Regions from separate parts of the Lysinibacillus sp. UBA6686 genome, predicted to be linked through region 1. Evidence: riboswitches for the same ligand, from Rfam matches in the RefSeq annotation. Region 1 holds a riboswitch; the other holds the start of a gene.
The links. A riboswitch is a leader RNA that binds a small molecule or an ion and turns the genes downstream of it on or off. The one in region 1 is predicted to bind cyclic di-GMP.
Positions count from the first base shown of each region.

Region 1 (10,935 bases):
GTTAATGCTAAAGCAATTTTTACTTTCTTTAATAGCATATTATTAGGACTTTCTTTTCCTGAAATCAGTTGTGCTCCCTCAGCTTGTCCAGGCTTAGATGGCTGTGGTCCTCGCTTAAATGTGATGAGCCCATTTAAGAAAGCCTCAAGCATTTTATTATTACATTTGATGTATTCTTCTGGTGCTTCTTCCTCATCATTAACTTTAATAAGCATGTTCAAAACTTCATCTTTTGTAAAATCCATGCCGCCTAGCTTAAAAATTTTAACCATATCTGTATTTTTGATATCTAATGCATATCTTAAACGAATTAAAATATCATTATTCGTCATTTAAAAACCTCCATTTACTTAGAAAAAACATTTAATTAAGTTTCACTTTATTATAGCAGAGACATTCACATTTTTAGCTACCTTTCCACAAAGTTACTTTACAATAGTAATTAGAATATGCATTTTCCTAAGTTAAATGTATGAATCGCTCACTCTCGACCATTCTAATCACAAGGAGGTGAGCAAAATGGCTATTCGTAGTTCCAATAAACTTCAAGTACCTGGTGTACAAGAAGCTGTTGATCAATTAAAGTATGAAATTGCACAAGAATTTAATGTACAGTTAGGGCCTGAAGCCTCTTCTCGCGCAAACGGCTCAGTCGGAGGCGAAATAACAAAACGCCTCGTGGAAATGGCTGAAAAACGTTCAAAAGGTTTATTATAATAACATAAAAAAGAACGAATCCCTTTTGATTGGAATTCGTTCTTTCGTATTTTATTATCAATTAATTTTTTCTTCGCCTTAAGTTTTTTTGAATAAGTTCATTATAGTTTACTCTTCTTGAGGGTAACATCTATTATTGGATTTTATGAAATAGCAATGGATTAATCGTTAACTCGGTAATTCAATAAAATTTTGAGCAAATTGATAGATTAAATGAGCAGGTACAGCTAAGTTAAGATTCTGACCATCATTAAAGCCTGCTGTAATCAACCCTACTAGTCTTCCTTGCATATCCAGTAAAGCGCCCCCTGAACTTCCGTTTGAAATGGCCGCCGTAAATTGAATCATAGACATACCTCGAATATCCCGAAACCCAGAAACAATACCATCAGAAACGGAATTAAATAATCCTAGAGGACTGCCAATAGCAACGATCTTCTGTCCTCGAACTAATGGACCTTCAACTTTAACAGGTAAAGGCTTGCTTACTCTATCTACCTTCAGAATGGCTAAATCATGCACATCATGATATTTTACAAACTGATGTGTTATATATTCGTTCTTATCGTTCTCATATAGTACAGAATAATATTCCCCACCACTCACAACATGCAGGTTTGTTAAAATATACCCATCTTGATGAAGAACGACACCAGAACCAAAGCACAACACCTCATGATCCGCTCCAAACGTTTTAATCATTACAACAGATGTGGCTAAAGAAGCTAACTGCTCATAGCTACACTCTTCCGCCGTTTTATTCTGAACCGGAAGTGTTATTGTTTGTTGAGATGGTATACTCTTTTTAGGTTGAGGCTTTGGTATTACCACTTCCTTTTCATAGAAGCCACAACACTTATATAAAGTAGATGATGCTGCTATGATTGGAAGCAAATTTGGAATGTCTTCTTTAGGATTCATGTAACAGATATCACAGCCAAGTGTCGATAAGAAATATAAGAATAATAATTCATGCTGTGTAATGCTACCAACAAAAACAATTTTCTGCACTGTTTGGTTATCTTCAGAAAAAATTTGAGGCAAATAATAATCCATCCAGTATAAAAATTTTACTACAAAATTTTTTAATAAAGTTTCATTGGCGTTTGGCTGATTTTCTTTATACATTTGGATAATTTCTTTAAAGCTAATTTTTTTTGTCCATTCAAGATGATCCTTCTGTAATTTACCACATAAAGGTGTCTCGTAAAGTAACGCAGGGTTATTAACCACGACTTGCCAATTCCCCCAAAGCTCTGAAAATTTATCTACATCTTTTTTATTGGTGATGACCTCAAGCTTATGTAATCGTAAATAAAGCACACTTTGCTTTTTAGCATAAAAATACTCATCCATTTTTAAAATATCTTCCCTATAAAGATCGACTGAATCAGATATACCGATATATCGTATAAAAACAACTTCCTTTGTAAGGGAGTTACTGTAATGAATGTTTTCCATAAACTCCTGAAGAGGATTGGCTGGCTTTTTATATTTAATTTTTAAAGGTCTAGTTGTCACAATCATATCCTTCCATCTCCTATAGCACGTATATTTAGCACTTATATACAATTCGCTTATACTCCTCTAAATCCTTTATTCAATTACATGAAAAAGAACGAATTCCTCCCAGAATTCGTTCTTGCTTAACTTCCCTTTGGCCTGTTTTCTTGTGGAAGTGACATATCTCCATTTGTTGATTAAAACATTTAAGGATAACTTCCTCTTTCGTATTTTTGCGGCACCTTAAACAGCTCTAGCTTCTTCCGTTTCAACACCACGATTTAAAGAAAAAAGGATTTTTTCTGCATCCTTTTTTAATTTTACAAGTTGCTCTGCTTCTTGAACTAGTTTTTCCATTGTATTTAACTCTTCATCGCTAATTCCAACTAACTCTTCAAACATTTCAACAGACTCTCGCGAAATAAAAGAAATATCCTTCATAGCTGCCACAATTTGAAGTGAGCTTGAAGATAATTCTTCTGTACTTGCTGATGAATTCGCATTATTTTCAGCAATAATTTTTGTTGTATCTACAATTTTTTCGAACATTTCTCCTATTTCAAGAATTTTCGTATTTGTTTGTTCAAATTCTTCTGTTCCTTGCTTCATCGAGATTACGACTTTGTTCGTCTCATCTTGAATATTTTTGACAATATTTGAAACTTCATCAGCTGACTGACGCGATTGTTCTGCTAATTTGCGAACTTCATCAGCAACTACAGCAAAACCTTTACCATGTTCACCTGCACGTGCTGCTTCGATAGCTGCATTCAATGCTAATAGATTGATTTGCTCGGAAATTCCTGTAATTACTTTTACAATGTTTCCAATCTCGTATGATTTTTCTCCAAGTGTATTGATTGCATCAAATGTCGTATTAATCGTTTGATTAAATTGCTCCATTTTCACCAGTGAATCTTTTAACTTAACGTTACCCTCTTGCGTTAATTCTAACGTCGTATTCGATTGTTCTGAAATTTGGTTTGATCTTATAGACAGTTCTTCAATAGCTACTGTAATGTCTTCGATAGAAGTAGAGCTCTCTTCGGTAGCAACTAGTTGCTTTTTTAATCCTTTACCGACTTCGTCAATAGCGGCCCTTACAGTATCAGCCTTTTCAGTTGCGTATTCCCCATGTTCAAAAAGAGTTTCACCTTTTTCATTGATCTTTTTTGCGAATTTAAAAAATTGTTCACCTATTTGACCTGTTGATAAATCGTTTAGTCCATTTTGTCCCTCATTATTTAACTGGGCATGACGTTTAAGTGAAAAATAGAGGTAAGCAAAATACAAAGATGTACATATTAAAACTACAATAATCCCTAGCATAATGGCTTCCATGAAAATATCTCCTATTCTACTAACGTATTAGTGATGAAATTTTATAGTTCTTTTACAATGATGTAAATTCCATCTGCTACAGTTGATGGAATACTGCTTAGATGTTCGTTGCTTTCATATTTATGAACAATAAAGTTTCCTTCTATGTCTACATATTTTGTCAGGTCATGATACTTCTCCATTAAACGCAATGACTTTGGATTTGTCGCTTCAGCTAATACTAATTTTAAGCCTTCTTCTTTTGCTCTTTTTACTAATATATCGCCTAAGCCTTGTACAATATCATGACGATTATGTTCAGCAATTACACCTAATAAAAATAAATGTAGTACCTCTCCGTCTTCCATATCTTTTCCATGACGTTTTTTATAATCTTTTAAGAAACGTTCATCAATATCCTCTAAAACATGCATGACTATGTTCATATTAGAAAATGTACCTTCAAAAATATCCTCTTCCATAATTTCAAGGACATTCGTATCTCCAACTAGTGCGCCTACGACTTTTTGCTCTTTATCTAGTGCAATAGCACAATATCCTTGATGAACATTTGCTTCAATATATTCCTTTGTAAATTGATAGAAATCTTCGTATGGGAGTTGTAAGGCGTACCCGATAATCGGCTCTTGCACCCATTTACCAGCAACTTCTACTCCAATAAATGTTTTTGCTAAACATTCTGCTGCCTGTTCAATTAAATCTGTTTGGTCCTTTGTAAGGATTTCATATGTATATAATTCTTGAACTGTTTGCATCCTAAATTCCTCTTTTCAAAATATGACTATAGCTAATTAAAGACTAACGACTTGGTAATTGTGAAACATTGTCAACCACTGTTCCTGGGAAGTTAACTCTCTCTAAAGCATTTCGTACTTGAACATATCCTATTTTAGAGGCTGGGCTAACAATAAATAATTCTTTGAAACCTAGTGATGCGTAAAACATTAGTGTTTCTCCTAGCTCTGTTGAAACCTTTGAAGGAAGCGGTGATTGATAAGTTGCATCAAAAACTAATGTATATGTATTTTTCTGAACTCTAGCCACTGTCTCCTCCAAATCCTTAACATATTGCTCTACAAGAGCGGCTTTAATAAACCCTATTATTTGAACGTGTACTTCTTTTTTTGCCTCATAAATTGCCATTTTATATTTTTCATTATCAACGACTATCATCTCAAATCTCCTTTTTATTCTTTATTTGATATTGTTAGTATTATTTTATAAATATAAACATTTCATTACATCTATCACTATGATTGATTGTCGTTTGTTCTTTTATTTTTTCAACAAAAAAACTATCCTTGAACAGAATTAGGATAGCCAAAAAACACTTATTATTTTGGCAACCCGACTATCATTATCCAAGGGGATTTTAGACTCGTAGCTTTGCGTCCTTACCTTTCGATAAGTTTGCCTTTTTCTATTTTATAAAAATAATACTAACATCACATTGATATATTACAATTACATTATAAATGACTTGTCAATTTTTGTCGACATTTAGTAATTTACTCCTAATAACATCAGGAATTAGAAGCATTTTAAATTTATGTTATAGTATTCATCAATATTCTTTTTCAAAGCTATCAAGCAATGCACGCACTTCATCTGTTGATTTCGTATTCATCAATTGATTTCTTAATTCACCAGCCCCACGGAATCCTTTGACATAGATTTTGAAAAAGCGATGAAGCCCTGTGATGGAACGAGGCAGTACTTCCGCATATTGATCTTGAAGATCGAGCTGCAATCTCAAAAGATCTAGGTATTCTTTACTGCTATGCTCTTTCGGCTCTTTTTCAAAAGCAAAGGGATTTTTAAAAATACCTCGGCCAATCATAACGCCATCAATCCCATATGCTTTCGCAAGCTCCAGCCCTGTTTGACGATCAGGAATATCTCCATTGATGGTAAGTAGCGTATTTGGTGCAATATGGTCACGTAATTTTTTGATTTCAGGAATAAGCTCCCAATGCGCATCTACTTGGCTCATTTCCTTTCTTGTTCGTAAATGAATAGAAAGATTGGCAATATTCTGTTTTAAAATATGCGTTAGCCACTCTTCCCACTCATCTACATCCTTATAGCCAAGTCGTGTTTTCACACTAACAGGCAACCCGCCCGTTTTTGCTGCTTGAATAAGTTCCGCTGCAATGTCTGGACGTAAAATCAGGCCACTTCCTTTTCCTCTTGTAGCCACATTCGGTACAGGGCAGCCCATATTAATATCAATGCCTTTAAATCCAAGCTCTGCCATACCAATACTCATTTGACGGAAATATTCGGGATTATCTCCCCAAATATGAGCCACCATCGGCTGTTCATCTTCTGTAAAAATCAAACGGCCCCGCACACTTTTCATGCCTTCAGGATGACAATAGCTATCCGAGTTTGTAAACTCCGTGAAAAATACATCTGGTCGACCTGCTGCACTTACTACGTGACGAAAAACAACATCTGTCACATCTTCCATCGGTGCAAGTACGAAAAATGGTCGTGGTAAATCACGCCAAAAATTATCTATCATTTCAAATCCAAATCCTCTCAACTATAAAAAATAAAAAGTATCTTTTACACTTATATCATGCTTAATAACTTATTATCAAACACAAGTACTTTTGGACATTTATTATTTGTAAAAAATATTATGAAAATCGCAAAAAAGCAGATGGTATAGATTTTTCTATATCCACTGCTTTCCTATTACGCCAACTCCAACCCGACACTGCTTCACAAAGTATCCAATGCCTTTTAATTCTTATCCAAAAATAACATATAAAAAGGCAATTCAAGATAACACACATTTTCTTGAACTGCCCATAAATTGAAACTATTAATTCGATTCTACATTCTCATCTTTGGAGTAATTATACTGAGAAGGATCAACTGGTGTATAACCCTTTGGTGTATAGAATCTCAATAAATCACCATTCACAACTTTATCAGACAAATGCAACTTATGATCTACTTCATTTTTGATCGTTTTCGCAGACTCTAATTGACTATCATCTAGTAATAATCCTGTTTTATTATCATAAAACTTTTCATTAATTGAAGCAATTGTTGGACTGACATAATCACCATTTCTAAATGGCACAATTTCATCATGCTCTTCTGATAATAAATCTGAACCAAATTGAACAAATTTTTGCGTATCAATTCCTAGTAAATGTAATACCGTCGGAAGAAGGTCTGTTTGGCCTCCATAAGTATGGTCAGTTCCTCCTTGCATTCCTGGAACATGTATAAATAATGGTACGCGTTGTAAATTAGCACTTTCAAATGGTGTAATTTCTTTGCCAATCACTTGTTCCATCGCTGTATTATGATTATCAGAAATACCATAATGGTCACCATAAAGAACAATCATCGTATTATCATATAAGCCTAATTCTTTTAGTTGATTGAAAACCTGTTCGATTGCTTCATCAGCATAACGAGCAGTTTGGAAATAATTATCAACACTAGGATCTCCAGTATTAGCTTTATCAATCGTTACTAAATTTTGATCCATTTTATATGGATAGTGATTCCCTACCGTAATTAATTTTGTATAAAAAGGTTGTGGTAAGGAACTTAAAAGACTTTGAGATTGTTCAAAGAAAGGTTTATCTAACACACCATACTCAGCCATATCACCTGAAGAATCTGTATTATAATAACTAGCATCAAAGAATTTGTCGTATCCAAATGATTTATAAATCACATTTCGGTTCCAGAAGCTTCCGTTATTACCGTGGAATACAGCAGATGTATAACCATGATCTTTTAAAATACTAGGAGCTGCCTGGTACGTATTTTGTGCTTTTGTAATATAAGCAGAACCTTGAGGTAACCCAAATAAAGAATTTTCCAGCATAAATTCTGCATCGGACGTTTTACCTTGACCTGTTTGATGGAAGAAATTATCAAAATACATTGTATTCTTATCTTTAGTTAATGAATTTAAAAATGGCGTAACTTCTTCACCGTTTAATTTATAATTGATAAGGAAATTTTGGAATGATTCTAAATGTAAATAGATAACGTTCATTCCTTTTGCTGCACCAAAATATTTTGCATTAGGTTTGGCATAGTTTGATTTTGTATAGTTAATTACTTCTGTAATATCACTACTATCCGCCAAAGCTCTTTGTGAAGATGCTTTCATCGTTTCGACTGAATCATAAATCGTATAGTTATACATTCCTAGATATTTCACAATATAGTTTCTATCAAAACCTCGAGATAATAATTGCGGACGATCAGCTTCAGCTAGTCCTAAATTTAGGACGGATATAGCCAATGCAAATGCAATGATTGCCGTTGCTTTTTTATAACCTAAACGATTAGACTCTTTTTGTATTTTTCTTGAAAATCGTAGATAAAACATGACAAATACATCCACAAAGAACAAGATATCATAAGATTTTAATAGTGAGAGAACACTACCACCTAAATCTCCAAAGTTCTGAGTTTGGGAAAGTGTAGGTAATGTAATGAAATCACTAAAAAATCGGTAATAAACAATATTGGCATATAAAAGTATAGACATCAAAGTGTAAATTATAACAAGTGATGTATATTTTCGTTTTCCTCTAAATAAAAATGAAAATCCAAGAAATAGCATTGCTGAACCTAGTGGATTTATTAATAAAAGGAATTGTTGAAAGACTCCCTCTAAGCCTAGGTCAAATTGTGATAGTTGACTAATATATGTTTTAAACCATAGCATTAAAACAGCTAATAAATATATTCCTAAAAAGTTGTGTAATAGGTCATCTTTTTTACTTACTAGATTTTTCATTTTTGCACCTACCTTTTACTTATTTAAATTAAAATCTAAAATAAGTATTGCATTTTGAAAATATGTTACTTCGCAATAGTTTTTTAGCGACTAATGTATCGTACTCCCCATTTAAACTTCTGTCAAGTTGTTAACTACCATAAAGACAATTAGTATAATCATTGCTAATTAACATAAATATTGACATAGAAAAAATACCATAAAAATGTTATGTTACTAACATTTTTATGGTATTTTAATCCAAAATTTTTTTAGGTACTGGTGGGTAAAATTGACTCTGCTAATTACTGTATCTTTTACATTCACTTACAAAACCTTGATAAACGACTCTTTGAAGAATTATTTCATTATGTAGCCAAGTTTGATTACCTCAAGTCTTTCTTTTTTCTTCTTTTCTCCTTTTTGATTCTTTTACATAATTAATATAGTTCCCTATCCCTTCTATTGCTGAAACTGCAATGATGGCCCATTCTAGTGCATTAACATCTCTTAGTGATTCCTTTCCATAGAATAATGTAACGCTAGCAATAAACCCATAGAGGATGGCTTTAGAAAAATACTCCCAAATAGGAGAATAATTTTCTATATTAATTTTTTCGTATATTTTGTCTATTACAATTACCATTCCTAAAATGATAACTACGGTTATAATAAATTCTGTCTTCATAGTCCGCCTCCATAAAAAATTTTACTTCATTATAATTTCTTCGAAAATACCTTTAATCCATTTATGTACCGAAAAAGAACGAATTTCCTACTAGAAATTCGTTCTTTTATCATTTCATTAAACTAACTTTAACCACGCTACGGCTTCGCAATGTGTGGAGTGCGGGAACATGTCAACTGGTTGAATTTCCTGTGTTTGATAGCCGCCATCCTCCAGAATACGTAGGTCGCGCGCAAGTGTGGCTGGATTACATGATACATAGACAACCCGCTTCGGACGTTGCTCTAAAATGGTGTTTAAAAGTGCCTCATCACACCCTTTACGTGGTGGGTCTACAACAAGCACATCGGCTTCTTTGCCTTCCTTATACCAACGTGGAATTACTTCTTCTGCTGGACCTGTCTCAAAATACGTATTTGTAAAGCCGTTCAGCGCTGCGTTACGCTTGGCATCTTCAATAGCTTGTGGGACAATTTCTACGCCCATGACTGCCTTTGCTTTTTGAGCAAGGAATAGAGAAATAGTACCGATTCCACAGTAGGCATCAATTACTCGTTCGTCACCCTGTAGATCAGCGTAGTCTAGTGCTTGCTTGTAAAGAACTTCAGTCTGTTCAGGGTTTACTTGATAGAATGAACGAGCTGAAATTTCAAAGCATACATCACCAATTGTATCGATAATAACATCCTTGCCCCATAGATTTATGGTTTCATCACCGAAAATGACATTTGTTTTGTTACTGTTGATGTTTTGCATAATTGATGTGACATTCGGTAAAAGCTTTTGTATTATCGCAACGGCTGCCTCTTTTTGAGGGAACTTTTTCTTTTTCGTAACGAGTACAACCATGATTTCCCCAGTTGCACGAGCTGTACGAATGATTACGTGACGTAGCATTCCCTCATGTGATAGCTCATTGTATGGTAGGATACCCGTTGCGGCTAACTCCTTTTTCAAGCCAGCAAGAATAGCATCCGCTTCACCTGTTTGAATTAAACAACGTTCCATATCGACAATGCTATGCGTCTTCGTTTTATAAAAACCTGCTATTGCTTGTCCTGCTTCATTTACGGAAAAAGGGATTTGCGCTTTATTACGGTAATGCCAAGGCTCTTTCATACCTTTAACTGGAAGAACTGGCGCATTAATTTTACCAATACGTTGCATAACGTTCCGTACCATATTTTCTTTCCATTTTAGCTGCCCCTCATAAGATAAATGCTGTAATTGGCAGCCACCACATTGCTGGAAATAGTCACAAGGTGCATCCACACGATCAGGAGACGGCTTGATAATTTCTACAACTTTGGCAAAGCCGTAATTTTTTAAGGTTTTCAACACATGGATTTGAGCTGTTTCGTTAGGAAGTGCGCCCTGTATAAATAGCGAATAGCCCTCAACCTTTGCCACGCCATTGCCGTCATGTGTTAAATCTTCTATATAAACTGTTAGTCGATCATTTTTTTTCACGGGTGCTGACATTCATACATCCTCCATTTCAATCTTCTTATTGTAGCATGTGTTGGCGCATGAAAAAAGAACAAGGCTTGTTATTGGGAAACTATCTTATGAGCAGAGTAAATCAGATTGGCGTAATTTATCTGGGTAGATGACCAGAACTACTCTTTGCCTGAGCAGTTTCTTTTGCTACCTGAGCGACTCTTCTTTTGGCCAGAGCAGTTCTTTCTGTTACCTGAGCAATTCTCCTCCTGACCCGAGCGGATTTTTCTCCTACCTGAGCGACTCTTCTCTTGGCCCGAGCAGTTCTTTCTGCTACTGAGCAATTCTCCTCCTGACCCGAGCGGATTTTTCTCCTACCTGAGCAATTCTTCTCTTGACCCGAGCGGATTTTTCTACTACCTGAGCGATTATCCTCTTAACCCGAGCAGATCTCACTTCGCCCTGAGCGGTTCTCCTATTT
Region 1 covers NZ_DKJS01000041.1:13,543-24,477, reverse strand. The annotation lists gene B2R82_RS10310 (DUF1456 family protein) at 1-332, opposite strand, end outside; gene B2R82_RS10305 (alpha/beta-type small acid-soluble spore protein) at 520-717, shown strand; gene B2R82_RS10300 (serine protease) at 886-2,244, opposite strand; gene B2R82_RS10295 (methyl-accepting chemotaxis protein) at 2,464-3,561, opposite strand; gene B2R82_RS10290 (hypothetical protein) at 3,603-4,316, opposite strand; gene B2R82_RS10285 (hypothetical protein) at 4,360-4,734, opposite strand; cyclic di-GMP riboswitch class I at 4,900-4,986, opposite strand; gene B2R82_RS10280 (tRNA dihydrouridine synthase) at 5,126-6,088, opposite strand; gene B2R82_RS10275 (LTA synthase family protein) at 6,395-8,347, opposite strand; gene B2R82_RS10270 (hypothetical protein) at 8,718-9,014, opposite strand; gene rlmD (23S rRNA (uracil(1939)-C(5))-methyltransferase RlmD) at 9,132-10,496, opposite strand.

Region 2 (10,935 bases), on a different contig from region 1:
GAGCATGAAATGGACGAGCTTCTAGGCTATGTGGATCACATCGTGTTTAACTCATTTAACCAATGGGCTCAGTTCAAGGATAAAGTGAAATCTGCTGGTAAAACAATTGAATGTGGTATTCGTGTGAATCCTGAGTACTCTGAAATTGAAACAGCTCTTTATGATCCTTGTTATACGAATTCCCGTCTTGGCACAACTTTGGCTAACTTCGATAAATCCCAACTTGACGGCATCGATGGCTTACACTTCCATGCGATGTGTGAACAAAATTCAGATACGTTAGAGCGTATTATTGAAGTAGTAGAAGAAAAGTTTGGTGATGTTTTACACCAAATGAAATGGTTGAACTTCGGTGGTGGCCACCATATTACACGTGAAGATTATGATGTAGAGAAGCTTGTGAATATCATTAATTATGTGCAAGAAAAGTATAACCTGCTTGTGTATTTAGAGCCAGGTGAAGCAGTAGCCCTTAATACTGGTTATTTGGTAGCTACAGTCCTTGATATCCAAGAAAATGGGATGGATCTTGCTATTCTAGATACATCAGCAACATGTCATATGCCTGACGTACTTGAAATGCCATACCGTCCAATGATTATTGGTTCTGGTCAAGCGAATGAATTAGCCCACACATATCGCCTAGGTGGACTTACATGTCTTGCTGGTGATGTAATTGGCGATTATTCATTTGAGCAGCCACTAAAACCAGGTGACCGTCTTGTATTTACAGATATGGCCCATTATTCAATGGTGAAAAACCATATGTTTAACGGCGTCAACTTACCTTCAATCGTTTCTTACAATGATGAAGAGGGCATTAAAGTCATTCGTGAATTTAAATTTGAAGACTATAGTGGCCGACTTTCTTAAAAAATGTCAAACACCTCCAGCTAAAATTGGAGGTGTTTTATTATCTTCTTAGGTTTTAAAAGGACTACCTTTCTCCTGGCTCTTGAAAAGTAGTCTTAGTGTTTTACATCATTCAACTTCGATTTCAGTTCTTAACTGTAATACTTCCTCTACAGTTAAGCTAGTTAATTGCATAATTTGTTCATTATCGTAACCTGATGCAATCATATTTTTTGCCACCGCTTTAATTCCTTTCTCTATTCCTTTCTCTATTCCTTCTTGTTGTGCATGATATTTAGCATCCTCTAGTTTAGCTACTTCATCAATCATGTACTTTAAACGAGACTGGTAGGCAATAATTGTTTCAGGTGTTTGGCTTAACTCTTCCCATGCACTTAGTGCTTGTTGCAAGTTTTCGTCTTTCATTGTTAATGCCTCCAATTCTAGATAAATATCATCATATGTTTTTTGCTTACGAGCATCTACCATGCCAAGTAATAATAACCATCTAACTAAAATATCGTCCAGAGCGTTTAATGTTTGGTTAAACCAGGCATGTAGAAACTTGTCCATTTCAATAAAGTGAATTTCTAATACATCGTCTTTTGATCTTAAGCGTTGAAGTAACGCATCTTCATATAAATGATAGGTACTATGATAATGGACGATTTCTTCAAATAATGTAAAATGGCAAATATTGATAGTTATAGTGGGGCGTAGTGTATGATACCCTAGTCCTTTTTGTAGCTGGGTTGTAAATAATCGTGACCAATAAAACATCGACCGTTTAAACATATCCTGCTGAGTGGAAAGCTGCATTTCAATATTAATCAGCTCTCCTGCTTGCGTTTTCACTACAATATCAAGTCGTGATTGTTTATCGTCTTGATATTCACCACCTAACTCTTGATTTAAAAACATTGCTTCTGTAATAGTTGCCCGACCTGTACGTTGTAAAATGGCATTCAGAAAGACTATAGTTATATGTTTGTTGCGCTCACTGCCAAAAAGCTGTTTAAACGCAAAATCTACTTTTAAATCCAATAACTTTGAAAGAGGGATTCGTTGCAATGCCTTTTTACTCATTCACATCAGCCCTGTTCTTTTCTATTATTATAGCATGTCTTTACATATCCTCCTATATCTATAGCTAATGCACCTATGCTGTTAGTAATCCTTTTACATTTGATAGAAAAATGACACATCGATTTGTCAATGTGCGTTTTTTATTATGTATAGTTTTTCAGCATATTGATTTACTGGTCTGAGCAACGCATTGCGAATTCTGAAGGAACAAAATTCTATACGACAAAAATATTCTAGAAGCCATTTGGACGTTTAATCCCATATTCCCATAAAAAAAGTAGAGGTTCTAGCCCTCTACGTTTGTTAGCATAATTAATATAAGTATCAAGTGTACTTTGCTCTACTATGGCTGCATATTCATCCAACTATCAACATGATGAATGGCAACCCCTTGATAGCTTGTTTTTTTCACATAGTGACGTTGAACAAGTGCTAGTTGCTTATTCATATAGGCTTCACCATTATCATAAAAAGTAATATTTTGATTATCATCTAATGCACCTGTTTCAACACTAATAACAATGGATTTATTAACTTTTTTGGCATAGGCTACTTCATGTTGTACAATTTTAATAATATCTTTTGCTGTATTTCGATAAGCCATAATAGAAACGCTCTCTACTTGATTTATCACCCATTCAGCAAGTAATCCTTTTCCAAATTGATTGTTGTATTTAATTTCGTCAAACCAGAACGGCATATCTGCTTCCAAAGGTAATTGTAATTGCTTGGTTTCCTTTTTGGCTCTTGTAAGAAGTGCTTGATAGGATTCAATTGATTGTGGTTGATTATAGCTCCATCCACTATTTAAGTATGGCTCTATATCGAGATGAACGCCTGAAAATCGCTCTGTCACTTCAGCATTTTTATTATATGTATGTAACCAATCAAACAACTGATCCTGCATTTTATAGCCATCTTTAGATACCCAATCTGGCGCTCCGTCCAATGCATATATTTTGATACCCCTTGCAGTTGCATGACTAATAAAACGCTTATAGTCGGCACTTACTATATCCATATTAATCTGTAAATACAGTTTGTTTACCTGCTTGTTCTCTAAAAACGAAAGTACTCCTGCCTCATCCTCAATAATCCTTGAAGTATCCCATAACCAAGTAGCCTTATCTTCCACGGTCACTGCGTCTACCTTTCCAAATGATAGTCCAAACGTACTGGCAATTGTAACAAAAATAACAATAGTTACTGTTAATAAAGAACAACTTTTCATGTCTTACAGCTCCATTCTATTTGCCAGAGCTCCTAGAACAGAACCTGGTAACCTGACAATCATGCACTAAAATAGTGTTTAGACTCATGGCTTTGCGTCCTTCTCTTTCGACAAGTTTGCCTTTTACAGTTGTTTTCTTTTCCTTATCATACATGGTAAAAATAAAAATGTCTGTAGGAAAAATGCATACTAATCATTAATAAGGAGGAATAAAATCATATTCAAACGGGTTATTTTTACTATTAAAAATAAAAAACGTAGTGCCTTCAAGCATCTACGTTTTCTTGTTCATTTTCCAGCATTTTATGCAAGTAATTAATAATTTCACGAATTCCTTCTAGTGAATTGACTAGTATTTTTGGGTCCACATAGGTAATCATACGATTTTCCAGGTTTGCCACTGCTGTAAAATAACGTGTTTTTGAATAGTTGACAAGTCCCATCTGCTGTAAAACAGACGTGTCAAAATCTAGAATTTCACGGGCTTCCGTTACAAGTAATCCATAATTCACAACATCTGTATTCAATACTATAATACGTGCTGTTACAGCATTTGAAGAACGATTATATAGAATACGTTCAAAATCAAGCACTGGGATAAGCTCACCACGAATTCTTGTGAAGCCTAGAAGATAATTAGGTAAATGAGGAATCGGTGTTACATGCTCTAATTTTTCAATTGAAATTGCTTGTTCCACAGGCACTGCATACTCTTCAGTTCCACAAGCAAAAACTACTGCCTTTACACTTTCCATGCGGTCACATCCTTCAATTTCTGCTGTTATTTTTTTGCAGATTCTTTGACAATTTCAACTAGTAAATCTGCTAATTTTTCTAATTCTTCTACTGGGATTTTTTCATTTGTTGTATGAATATCTTCGTAGCCAACAGAAAGGTTGACTGTAGGGATGCCAAAGCCTGCAATTACATTTGCATCTGAACCTCCTCCAGAAATCCCTAGGGTCGGTGTGCGATCAATGTTACGTGCTGCTGCCATTGCGACTTGAACGACTTTATCTGTTTCAGTTACTCGGAATCCTGGATACATAAGCTTTACTTCTACTTCAGCACGTGCTCCAAGTGATGCTGAGATTTGTTCAAATGTCTCCTGCATATGCTTCGTTTGAGCATCGAGCTTCATTTTATCAATTGAACGAGCCTCTGCAAGAATATTCACTTCATCACATACAATATTCGTAGCCTGACCACCCTCAAAACGACCAATATTTGCTGTAGTTTCTTCATCTAAACGTCCTAGCTTCATCTTTGCAATACATTTTGCAGCCACTGTAATCGCTGATACTCCTTTTTCTGGAGCTACACCAGCGTGAGCAGTTTTGCCAATAATTTTGGCGAAGACTTTTGCTTGATATGGTGCCGCTGTAACAATTCCACCCACTTTGCCATCACTATCCACTGCAAAGCCGTATTTTGCTTTAATTTTGGATGCATCTAACTCTTTTGCCCCAACAAGTCCACTTTCTTCACCCGCAGTGATGATAAATTCAATATCTCCATGCTCAATATTTTGCTCTTTTAAACGTTTCACCATTTCTAGTAATGCTGCAAGCCCAGCTTTATCATCAGCGCCCAAAATTGTAGTACCATCTGACACGATATACCCATCCTCTCGTAAAGATGGCTTAATCCCTTTACCTGGTACAACTGTATCCATATGAGAAGTAAAATAAATTGGTTCAACATCTAAAGAACCTTTTAAAGTAGCCAATATATTGCCTGCTCCATGTCCATTTCGTGTATGGGCATCATCCTGTTCTACTGTAAAACCAAGCGCTGTTAATTTGTCCATTAAAACCGGCGCAATCAAATGCTCATATTTTGTTTCTGAATCAATTTGTACGAGCTCGAAAAACTCTTCTACTAAACGACTTGTCATGTTGTAAGACTCCCTTAGTTTACGTGTATTACCACGTTATAGTATATGTATTATTTTAGCACAACGTTAGAGGAGTTGAAATAATTCACTAGCAGTTCGAGACTAATTTTTGGAAGGAAATAAAAAGCTCGTGAAAGAGGGAGTTTATCCCTTTCCACAAGCTTCTTATAGTTGGAAGATAGCATCTTTTTCACGTTCAAGTAACTGAAGATATTCAACCGCTTTATGATGCTTATCCTGTAAACGCCAAATTGTATTATGTACATCATCTTGCACACGAGACACTTGCTCCCTAGCAGTTGATATTTTGGAGTGAACTGACCAGGCTGAGAAAATATCATCAAAGAAGTAGTCTGCAAATTTGACAAAGCCATCTGTTTCAACATGTAATGATTTCGTTGATAAATCATGGATGTCCAGAAGCTCATTATGAAATCGCTGTAAAGCAATTTGAGCATCGTGAAGATAATTTTCAGACTGATTTAGTGCATCATGCTTCAAATGTGTAGCAATAAGTCCCCCTCCCAAAAACGTATCCCATGTTGAAAAACCATTAGCGGAATGTAGAGAAGCAGCCGCTTGCCCAAGCATTGTTAATGCATTTTCACCAGCCTCTTCAGCCTCCTTCATTTCTATAATTAATTGCTTCGTTACTATTTCTTCATGGGCTAATTGCTCTAATTTTTTTGCTTGCTCTGGCTCATGTATTTGTAGGTAGCCCTTCTTTTTAGCATTCAGCTTGTTTAAAGCTTCTTGTAAATGTTGTTCATTAATTTGAGTAAGTTTTGACTCAGCTTGTGCTAAATCGATTGTTAAATCTTCCTGCATTTTCTTTGCTTCATTTATTTTTAATTCAAGAACGGCTGCTTTATCAATTTTCTCTGCTCGTAGTTCATCTTGCTGCCCCGTCCACGTACGAATCATATTCATAAACGAAAAGCCTTCTAATTTATCAAGTTTCGTTCGAATGTGATTGAGTGCTATAGAATGTTTGTAAATGTCCTGTTGTGCACGCTCAAGTTGATTTTCAATTAATCGTTTTTGCTCATTTAATCTACTAACATTTCTTAATTGTGCATGTATGATTTCCTGTTCATTTTGTAATTGTTTCCATTCCATTCATCTCAACTCCTCTTATCTATTTGTACGGATGAAAAGAGTAAATGTTTCAATTATCTGTCATCTTTTATCATTTTTCGTCAATTTTTTTGTGCCAACAGGAAAGCCCAGCAAATGGCTGCTGGGCTTGTACAAATTTTATAGTGGAATATTTCCGTGTTTTTTCTCTGGGCGTGATTCATGTTTATTTGAAAGCATGTCTAAACCTTGAATTAGCTTAATACGTGTATCACGTGGATCAATGACATCATCTACCATACCGCGAGATGCTGCAACATATGGGTTTGCGAACTTTTCTTTGTATTCTTCAATTTTCGCTGCACGTGTTGCTTCTGGATCGTCAGATTTTGCAATCTCGCGCGCAAAGATAATATTCGCGGCACCTGCTGCACCCATAACAGCGATTTCAGCGTTTGGCCAAGCAAATACAAGGTCAGCCCCAATTGATTTTGAGTTAAGCGCAACATAAGCACCGCCATAAGCCTTACGTAAAATAACTGTAATTTTCGGTACAGTTGCTTCTGAGTATGCATAAAGAATTTTTGCTCCATGACGGATGATTCCACCATGCTCTTGCTTAACGCCTGGGAAGAAGCCAGAAACGTCTTCAAAAGTGATGATTGGAACATTGTATGCATCACAAGTACGGATGAAACGAGCTGCTTTGTCAGAAGAATCGATATCTAGTCCACCAGCAAGTACTTTTGGTTGGTTACAAACTAGACCAACAGACTCACCTGCGATACGTGCAAAACCTACTACTACGTTTTTCGCAAATTCTGAGTGAACTTCCATAAATGAACCTTCGTCCACTACTTGCTCAACCACTCTCCGTACGTCATAAGGGCGAGTTGTTTCAATTGGCACAGTATCCACGATTTCAGGACGGTAGTCGTCACCTTCTGGACGTGCCTGACGTGGCGCTTTTTCCTTATTATTTTGTGGAAGATAGCTTAATAGTTTTTTAATTTGATCAATCGCTTCTTCTTCAGATGGTGCGCGGAAGTGTGCATTACCACTTACAGCGTTGTTTACTTTTGAACCACCTAAGTCTTCTGCAGAGATTTTTTCACCTGTTACTGTTTCAATTACTTTAGGACCTGTTATGAACATTTGAGATGTTTTGTCAACCATTAAGATAAAGTCTGTGATTGCGGGAGAATAAACTGCTCCACCAGCACATGGTCCCATAATTACTGAAATTTGTGGGATTACGCCAGAGTAGATGGCATTGCGATAGAAAATATGACCGTATCCATCAAGTGAAAGGACGCCTTCTTGAATACGTGCACCACCTGAATCATTAATACCAATGAATGGCGTGCCGTTTTTCGCAGCAAGATCCATTACTGTGGCCATTTTTTTCGCATGCATTTCACCCAATGCTCCACCAAATACAGTAAAATCTTGAGAGAATAAGTAAACAGGACGTCCGTTAATTTTACCGAAACCAGTAACTACACCATCACCAGGTCCTTCCATCTTGTCCATACCGAAGTCAACTGTACGATGTGTAATGAATGGGTTGATTTCAAAAAATGTACCTTCGTCCAGCAATAATTCAATGCGCTCACGAGCAGTTAGTTTACCTTTTTCATGTTGCTTGTCGATGCGCTCATAGCCACCACCAAGTTCAATTACCGTCTTACGGTCATATAACTCATTAATTTTGTCGAACATATCCATACTAATCACTTATCCCCTTTTCCACTTTTATCGCATAATTCATATAACACACCGAAAGATGATTTAGGATGCATGAAGGCTACCTCTGCACCACCAGCGCCTGGTCCTGGCTCTTCTGATAAAAGACGTACACCTTTTTCACGAAGCTCTGACATACGCTCACGAATCCCTGTCACACCGAAAGCTACATGGTGAATACCTTCCCCACGTTTTTCGATATATCCATGAATGGTACTTTTTTCACTCATGGGTTCCAGCAATTCGATTTTTACATTGCCAGCGTCTATAAATGCAACGCGAACCTGTTGAGATTCAACCTCTTCTACTTTTAACAGCTTTAAGCCTAAAGTTTCTGTATAATATGTAATGCGTTCATCAAGATCACGCACCGCAATCCCAATATGATCTACTTTCTCCATGGTGACATCTCCTTCTGTTATGGTACATACTCTATTTTACAGACTTTTTTGTCAAAACTCTACTACTTGAGAAATTTTTCAGATTTGCTAAACTATTTATAAGAAAAGAAGGAGCGAACGAGCATATGAGTAATAAAAAATTTCAAAAAATCGTCGTTTATACGATGGTCGCAATCATGATAATTTCATCTCTAGCATTCGGCTTATCTATGTTAGTGTAATGAAAAGCTAGGCGTCCGCATTACTGCGGGCGCTCTTTCTTTACCTTCAACCCCTTGAAAGATTGTTTAATTTCTAAATATCGGTCCATTTCCTCCATAAATTGATACAGTGCCGCTTGTGCTAAAAATTGCTCGTGATTTTGTGGTAGTGGTAATTGGGCAAAATCTCGCCTCACCTGCTCTAGCTTCTCTCTAAAATGACTAGCCGTATTTCCTGAATGAACATGCTCAGCAAGATCTTGAACAAAGTCAGCCACTATCGTCGCCTCTTGTACTATAACAGGTAGGGCTGTTATTTTCGGGAGTACTCTTTCAATAATTTCGAGCTGCTGTTCACGCATATCAAAATAAACATAGTAATCATTTTTTCGTCTCATAAAGTGATTTTCAACATCTTTAAAGGCTAGTGATTTCGCATTATTTAAAGCTGTAATAGCTTCAATTATTTCTTGCCCATCCCACAGTGTATCGCCTTCTCTTAAATAATTAGCAATTTCTAAAAAAATTTTACTATATAGCTCCTCAATTTTAACTCGATAGTAATTTAATTCCTTTTGTATATCTGGCATATACATATTAATTGCTATTCCCGTTCCATAACCAATTGCCATTAAAGCAAATTCATTTGAAACCAATGTCCACGAGAATTTTTCAGCAGCATAAATATGCATAATAATTACTGCACTTGAGACAAAGCCGTCTGCTACCTTCAATGATACAATTGTGGGGATAAAAATAATGAGCATCCCTGCTAGTGTAAGTGGGTGATATGAAAATAACTCAAAGCTTAGAAAGGCATAAAGCATACCGATAATACTTGCAACAAATCGTGTATAAGCAGCATGAAGGGATTTTTTCTTCGTTGGTTGTACACAAAGTATTGTTAAAATACCTGCAGATGCATAAGAAGCTAATTCGAAATACTGGGCAATGGCTATTGCAATGGCTGCACCAGTTGCCGTTTTTAATGTACGATAGCCGATTGAAAACTTCTTCAAGTCGACTGCCTCCCATCCTCCATTACTCTTCACTTATTCTATTCATCAAATCAATTCAATTTTTGAGGTAAATCATTTAGCTAATATTTAAAAAATTCCAAATATATTTTTGCTATTATTACAGTAGAATGCACCAATTATCTACTATTATTGATAAGAAACAGTCCCCGCAACTAGTGATGTTGCTGCGGGGCGTTCATCTTATCAAATTAATTAATGAATAGTATTAAAGCTCATCACAGTATTCTTCAAAGTTTGCTTGTAAATTTGTTACAACAGACATTGGATCATGACCTTCAATTTCATAGCGCCCAACTTCAGCTACCACTTGTCCATCCTTTAACAGAATAAATGATGGAGAGGATGGTAAGTGATCTTCTCCGAAGTGATAACGAGCAGCTGCCGTTGCCTCTTTATCTTGACCAGCAAAAACTGTAACAAGATGATCTGGACGTTTATCGTAATGAACACTTTGTGCTGCTGCCGGACGAGCAATACCTCCTGCACAGCCACATACTGAATTGACCATGACTAATGTAGTACCTGGACGAGCAAACGCCTCTTCAACAGCTTCTGGTGTGCATAGCTGTTCATAACCAGCAGCCTCAATTTCCGCACGTGCTGTTTTTGAAATTTCTTGCATAAATAAATCGTAATCCATATTCATATAGCGATAGCTCCTTTCAAGTTCGTGTCACCTTAGACTTTAGACTGACACTAATACATCTCCTATCATAGCAGTTAGTGGTGATTTTGTGCACCTACTTGCTCAGTAATTTCGCATTGGTTTCTATACTTCCACTACTAACACTTTTGCTAAATGAAGATACAACAGTTTATAGCTATGATTGATTATCGCTAAATAAACGATCTACACCTTGTGTTACTGTTAGCTGTCCATTTAAAATTTGGCTTTCTAACAGTTGTACTTGTGCCTTGCGTTCTGGATTACCATAAAACGCATCAATTAAATGGTCAGTAATCATTGATTGGAACCAATCCTTGGTTTGATTTTGACGTCTAATCGACCAGTAATTATTTGCTTCGACGGTTTGCCTAAATTCTCCGATTGTATCCCATACTTTGTCGAGACCGCGTTTTTCCCATGAACTAACCGGCATAGCAGTAGACATCCACCCTGGCGTAGCTGGCTGTAAGAAATGCAAAATTTGCTTATACTCAGATACAGTCTTTTTGGCTAAACGTACATTATCACCATCTGCCTTGTGCACTACGATGGCGTCTGCTAATTCCATAATGCCCTTTTTCATGCCTTGTAGCTCGTCACCAGCTCCTGTTAATACTAGCAACAGGAAGAAGTCAACCATACCACGGACATATGTTTCACTTTGTCCAACACCAACAGTTTCAATTAAAATAACATCATAGCCAGCAGCTTCACAAACTAGCATTGTTTCACGTGTTT
Region 2 covers NZ_DKJS01000061.1:86,320-97,254, reverse strand. The annotation lists gene nspC (carboxynorspermidine decarboxylase) at 1-873, shown strand, start outside; gene B2R82_RS16275 (Rpn family recombination-promoting nuclease/putative transposase) at 982-1,938, opposite strand; gene B2R82_RS16270 (hypothetical protein) at 2,172-2,303, opposite strand; gene B2R82_RS16265 (amidase) at 2,282-3,169, opposite strand; cyclic di-GMP riboswitch class I at 3,213-3,300, opposite strand; gene B2R82_RS16260 (chemotaxis protein CheW) at 3,436-3,924, opposite strand; gene B2R82_RS16255 (M20/M25/M40 family metallo-hydrolase) at 3,951-5,066, opposite strand; gene B2R82_RS16250 (hypothetical protein) at 5,232-6,185, opposite strand; gene B2R82_RS16245 (acyl-CoA carboxylase subunit beta) at 6,324-7,871, opposite strand; gene mce (methylmalonyl-CoA epimerase) at 7,877-8,290, opposite strand; gene prli42 (stressosome-associated protein Prli42) at 8,416-8,511, shown strand; gene B2R82_RS16230 (aromatic acid exporter family protein) at 8,532-9,509, opposite strand; gene B2R82_RS16225 (BrxA/BrxB family bacilliredoxin) at 9,736-10,176, opposite strand; gene meaB (methylmalonyl Co-A mutase-associated GTPase MeaB) at 10,352-10,935, opposite strand, start outside.
Region 2: it holds a riboswitch for cyclic di-GMP, as region 1 does, so the genes downstream of both, B2R82_RS16265 (amidase) here and B2R82_RS10285 (hypothetical protein) in region 1, are expected to answer to the same signal.